Regions from separate parts of the Pseudoalteromonas sp. SWYJZ19 genome, predicted to be linked through region 1. Evidence: predicted binding sites of a transcription regulator. Region 1 holds the regulator's gene; the other holds the start of a gene.

The links. Region 1 encodes sigma-54, which starts transcription at its own class of promoters, with help from an activator protein. Its sites were predicted from a motif close to GTTGGCACGNNNNTNGNNT; they were not measured.
Region 2: I6F45_RS10000 (flagellar basal body rod protein FlgF) is a predicted target of sigma-54. The motif match lies at 1,387-1,405, and genes of this name have one in related genera.

Annotation. Positions count from the first base shown of each region.
Region 1 covers NZ_JADYXI010000002.1:183,893-187,088, reverse strand. The annotation lists gene lptA (lipopolysaccharide transport periplasmic protein LptA) at 1-403, shown strand, start outside; gene lptB (LPS export ABC transporter ATP-binding protein) at 400-1,125, shown strand; gene I6F45_RS02715 (RNA polymerase factor sigma-54) at 1,195-2,694, shown strand; gene hpf (ribosome hibernation promoting factor) at 2,721-3,008, shown strand; gene ptsN (PTS IIA-like nitrogen regulatory protein PtsN) at 3,013-3,196, shown strand, end outside.
Region 2 covers NZ_JADYXI010000008.1:65,316-68,511, forward strand. The annotation lists gene flgG (flagellar basal-body rod protein FlgG) at 1-585, opposite strand, end outside; gene I6F45_RS10000 (flagellar basal body rod protein FlgF) at 607-1,350, opposite strand; gene flgE (flagellar hook protein FlgE) at 1,508-2,875, opposite strand; gene I6F45_RS10010 (flagellar hook assembly protein FlgD) at 2,935-3,196, opposite strand, start outside.

The sequences.
Region 1 (3,196 bases):
CGTGGGTATTTTTGAGAAAAACGTTGAAATTATTCACGGTAACCGCCGTATCACAGCAGACCGCTTAGAAGTACATAAACGCGATGAACTTGGCGATAATAAACAATTATTAATTGCTACAGGTAGCCCTGCGCACTTTGAAGAAAAGCAATCAGATGGCACGACTATGAGCGCCAGTGCTGACGAAGTACGTTATGATGTATCTAAGCGTTTTTTAACGCTTGTTGGTAATGCACAAGTATCGCAAGCGGGACAAAAAATAAATGCTAAAAGCATTACCTACGATATAGAGCAGCAGCTAATCAGTGCCGAAAAAGATGAAAACTCAACTGACCGCGTTCACACGATTTTAGTGCCTATCGAAACTAAAAAAAGTAAAAAAGACGATAAAGGTCAGCCATGAGTACATTAAAAGCAGAACTATTAGCAAAGAGCTATAAAGGTCGTGAAGTTGTCAAAAACGTCGGCCTTGAAGTAAAAGCAGGCAGTATTGTTGGTTTACTTGGTCCTAACGGCGCAGGTAAAACCACCACGTTTTATATGATTGTGGGACTTGTACCTAGCGACAAAGGTAAAATCTCTATCGATGATAACGATATTACTCTTTTACCTATGCATAGTCGTGCTAGATTAGGCATTGGCTACTTACCACAAGAGTCTTCAATTTTTAGAAAACTGACTGTTTATCAAAACTTAATGGCAATTTTAGAAACACGCAAAGAGTTAAATAAACAAGCCCGAGAAGACACGCTCGATAAATTATTAGATGAATTTAGCATACAACACATTCGTGATAGCCAAGGTATGGCATTATCGGGTGGCGAACGTCGCCGCGTGGAAATAGCACGTGCGCTGGCAGCCGATCCTAAATTTATATTATTGGATGAACCATTTGCAGGTGTTGACCCGATTTCTGTATTAGATATAAAGAAAATAATAGAACATCTCAAAAATCGTGGGATTGGTGTATTGATTACCGATCATAATGTAAGAGAAACCCTTGATGTTTGTGAAAAAGCCTACATTGTTTCTCATGGGGAGCTGATTGCATCAGGTACTCCAGAACACGTATTAAATGATAAAACAGTACGCGATGTTTACTTAGGCGAGCAATTTAGGCTGTAACATTTACGCCATGTCTTTAAGCATCTGCTAGTATTAATTATAACAACATAAAAGGATTGTTAGAGATACATGAGGCAATCACTACAGCTGCGCATGGGCCAGCAACTTACAATGACTCCACAGCTGCAACAAGCTATTCGTTTGTTGCAACTCAGTACATTGGATCTCCAGCAAGAAATACAAGAAGCTCTCGACAGCAACCCGCTATTAGAGGTTGAAGAACCAGACTATTCCGAAGACGCTGCAGGTAAAAACGAGCAAAAAGCTGATACCGATGACATAACTGTTAGCGCATCTGCCGATGATGCTCCAAGCGAATACGAACAAGATAGTGGTGAAGCACTTGCAAAAGACACGCTAAGTGACGACATGGCTATGGATGTTAGCTGGGATGAGTACATGAGTGCCGCCCCTGCAGCATCATCAGGTCCAATGCCTGAAGACGAATCAATATACCAAGGCGCCTCAACAGAGACGCTTCATGAGTATTTAATGTGGCAATTACAACTAACGCCATTTAGCCCTACAGACGAAGCCATCGCTATTGCGATTGTAGAAGCAGTTGATGATTCAGGTATTTTAACACTAAGCTGCGAAGAGATTTTAGAAAGCTTTAATCAAGAAAACGAAGAAGATAACGAAGTCGAACTTGATGAAATTGAAGCAGTACTAAAGCGCATCCAACTGTTTGATCCTGTCGGTATTGCTGCACGTAGTTTACAAGAGTGTTTGTGTATTCAGCTTAACCAGTTTGATAAAGAAACACCTTACATTAATGAAACAAAAATGATTTTAACCGAGCATATTGATTTATTAGCTGCTCGTGACTATCGTACATTAATGAAGAAAACTAAGCTCAAAGAAGAAGAGCTTAAGGAAGTAATGACATTAATACATACTCTTAGCCCTAAACCTGCAGATACTATTGTAAGAGAAGAATCTGAGTATGTTATTCCTGATGTGTCAGTTAAAAAAATTAAAGGCCGCTGGGTTGTTGAGTTAAACCCAGACAGCATGCCTAAAATTCGTGTTAATAGCCAATACGCGGCAATGTCTCGCACTGTAAAATCCAGTGGTGACAGCCAGTTTATTCGCTCGCATTTACAAGAAGCTAAATGGTTTATTAAAAGCTTAGAAAGTAGAAACGACACGCTATTAAAAGTGACAAATTGTATTGTTAAGCAACAACAAGGCTTTTTTGAACACGGTCCTGAAGCCATGAAACCAATGGTTTTAAATGATGTTGCTGAAATGGTAGAAATGCACGAATCAACAATTTCGCGCGTAACAACCCAAAAGTATATGCACACACCCCGTGGTATATTTGAGCTTAAATATTTTTTCTCAAGCCATGTAAGCACCGAAAACGGTGGTGAATGTTCATCTACAGCAATCCGTGCGCTTATCCGAAAATTAATCGCAGCAGAAAACTCAGCAAAACCATTGAGTGATAGCAAAATAGCGGATATATTGGCTGAGCAAGGAATTAAAGTAGCGAGACGTACAATCGCAAAATACCGCGAATCTCTGGCTATTCCACCGTCAAATCAACGTAAAAGTTTGATTTAAGACGCAAAAAAAAGAGGGTAATGCTTATGCAACTAAACTTAACTGGTCGTCACGTAGAATTAACCGATTCACTAAGAGACTATATTAATACCAAATTTGCGAAGCTAGAAAGACACTCTGATCATATTAATAATGTTCATGTCATTCTCGATGTAGAAAAATTAAATCAAAAAGCAGAAGCCACCATACACGTAAGCGGTGCTGAGCTATTTGCCTCTACAGAACATCAAGATATGTATGCCGCCATTGACTCGTTGATCGACAAGCTCGATCGACAAGTAATTAAACACAAAGAGAAGCTTGCTCGACACTAATATGATGAAATTAAGCTCACTTATATGCCAGGACTGCAGCAAAGCTGCGGTCCTTTTTAATAGCAAAAAAAGAATTTTAGAGTTCATTAGCGAACTTGCTCACGACAAACTTCCGTATTTACCGCAACAAGATATTCTTAATGCTTTAATGAGCAGAGAAAAATTGGGTAGTACAGGTATAGGGCGTG
Region 2 (3,196 bases), on a different contig from region 1:
TTCGGTATAAAGATTTTGACCGATTGGCTCAAGACCCGACGGATTAATAAAATCACTAATAGTCAGCTGACCAATGACCACGTTATCGGCTTGGCCTGCAACACGTACAGATACTTCGCCGTCTTGCGAAACCGTAATTGATTGCGCGTCATCTGGTACATTCATTTCTGGCTGAATCACATAACCTGCGCCCGATGTAACAATTCGTCCATCGCCATCGGTAGTAAACTGGCCGTTGCGCGAGTAAGCAATATTGCCATCTGGTTGCAGTACTTCAAAAAAACCTTCGCCAGAAATCATCCAATCTAGTGAGTTTTCGGTGGTCAACATGTTGCCTTGCGTAAACTCTTTTTGGTTAGCTACAACTTTTGCACCCGCACCTAACATTAGGCCCGATGGCATTTCGGTATCTTGCGATGAACGACCGCCCGGCTGATTAATATTTTGATAAAGTAAATCTTCAAATATAGCGCGACTTTTTTTGTAACCTACGGTACTCGCATTCGCTAAGTTATTTGAAATAACCGATATATCGGTTTGTTGGGCGTCTAGCCCCGTTTTACTGATCCACAATGCTGGATTCATAATCGTGTCCTCACTTTAAAGTTAAACAATGCGTAACAGCTGATCTTGACGCTCGTCAATTTCTTCAGCTGTTTTCATTAATTTCACTTGTAATTCAAATTGGCGCTGGTGGCTTATCATGTCGACCATTTCGTGAACTGGGTTCACATTCGACATTTCAAGCGAACCACTTAAAACTTTTACATTGGCAGAGGTATCTACTGTTACATTTGCTTTTGGTCTAAATAAACCATCGTTACCTTTTTCGAGCTGTGAGCTATTTGCTTCTACCACTCTAAGCGTGTCTATTTCTTCTAAAAAGTTAGCGGGGGCGCCTTGTGGTCGAACTTGAATAGCGCCATCTTGGCTAAACCCTATTTTTTCGACTGGGACGGGTAAAATAACAGGTCCCCCTTCGCCAATAACTTGACGACCGTGGCTGGTTACGAGCATGCCTTGAGCTGTAACGTTTAACGTACCCACTTTTGTGTAAGCTTCATTACCGGAGGCATCTTGCACAGCAAGCCATGCGTTATCGCTCATTGCGATATCTAAGTCTCGCCCGGTTTGAACAATGCCACCCGATACCATGTTTGAACCCGGACGCTCTTGCATTGAAAATACACGTGTAGGCAAACCTTCGCCAAACGCTTGCATAGAACGCGCCTGCGCAAAGTCAGCTTTAAAACCCGTTGTATTTGCATTTGCCAAATTATTGGCTTTTAAAGCAAGCCCTTGTAGGCTTTGCTTAGCGCCAGAGGCCGCAATGTAGACCATTTTGTCCATAGTATCGACTCACATAAAAAATCTCTGAACTTACAAATGCAAAATAGATGCCAGATTAAATTTGACGCAACATTGAGAGGTATTTAGAAGGGCTTGCAAAGAGGACTTATAAAAAAGGCTGCAAAAATGCAGCCTCATATATTTAATAGGGTTTAGCTTATCGAATCTGCAAAATACTTTGCTGAATAGTTGAGTTAACTTCAAGCGCACGTGAGTTTGCTTGGTAATTACGCTGTGCAGTAATTAAGTCTACAAGCTCATTAGTAAGGTTAGTATTTGATTGCTCAAGTGCTGATGAGTTAATTCCACCAAACGTACCCGAACCAGCTTCACCCGCTACAGGTTCACCTGAATCAATACTTTGCTTCCAGCTTGTATCACCCACTTGTGATAACCCTTGTGAATTTGGAAAACGTACCATAGCCACTTGGCCTAGGAATGTTGAGTCACCATTACTGTAAGAAGCGACAATTTTACCGTCTGTTCCTATATCAATTCCGGCTAAACGACCAACCGTTGAGCCATCTTGATCGAGTGCTTTTACTTCAAAACCACTTGAATACTGAGTTGGGATACGTCCTGCCGTGTTATTTTCATCGCGCCAGTTAAGCTCAATACCAGTACCTGGGAAAGTTGCACCATTGTCTAGTAATGTTGATAAACCAGCACCAGAACCCGCTGGTAGTAGTATTTCATCAAAAGTAGTTGTATTTGTATTTGCCACACCACCTGTTGTTGATGGTAAACCACTTGAGTTAAAACCAAGGGTGGTAAGTGGTGTATAAGGCGCGGTTTGTTCTCCACCAGTTGTGCCATCAACTACTTTGCCATCGAGTGTTGCGTATACTTCCCAACTGTTATCTGTACCACCTGCTGCGGCATCATCTTCTTTAGCAAAAAAGTATTGTAAAATATGTGGTTCACCTAGTGAATCATATACCGTTGTTGACGTAGATGAGTTATAAGTACCACTAGACGTAGGGTCAAAATCTAGACCTGTTGGATCCGCCGTTGCATCTAAGTTAAACGACAAAAATACATTTTCTGTTGCGCGAGGTGAACCAGACGAATCAGGGATTTGAATTGGATCAGTTGTGCTCAAACTTACCGACGTTGTATCACCTGTAGATGAGTCAACAGGGAATGCTTGTAAAAAGTTACCTTTTGCGTCAACCATAAAGTTATCTTGGTTAAGCTTAAATGCACCTGCACGTGTATATGTTAAATCTTGCGAAGATAAATCGTCGGTCATCGCAAAATAACCTTCACCAGTGATTGCTAAATCAAGTGAGTTATTTGTAAATTGTAGTGAGCCTTGATGAAACTGCTGCGCAACCATGGTTGTTTGCACACCGTCACCATTTTTAGTCTTACCAGAGCTAAATACTGATGAAGCGTAAACATCGGCAAACTCAGCGCGTGACTCTTTAAAACCTGTGGTATTAACGTTTGCAATATTATTTGCCGTTACGTCTAAATCTTTTTGCGCGGCAGCAAGGCCGGTTAATGCAATATTGAAGCTCATAATTCACCTCTAACCTGTTAGTCTGTGGCCTGCTAGCAGGCGAAAAATACTAAAATTTATTACGCGATTTCTGCTACATCTGTCAGCCTAACCGCACCTTCTTTAGTGTTAATAATAATGCCACTTGAGCCATTAATATTAACGCTTTCAATGTTCTTGAATGTAGCAATGGGCAAGCTTGAAAATTCGCCGTCAGTACTTCCTTCGGCGGTTACTGAGTATTCACCTTCAGGTAAACGCTCACCGGCTTCATTTTTGCCATCCCACGCAAAACGTACTGCACCTGCTGATTGAGAACCCATATCAATAGTTCTCACTAGC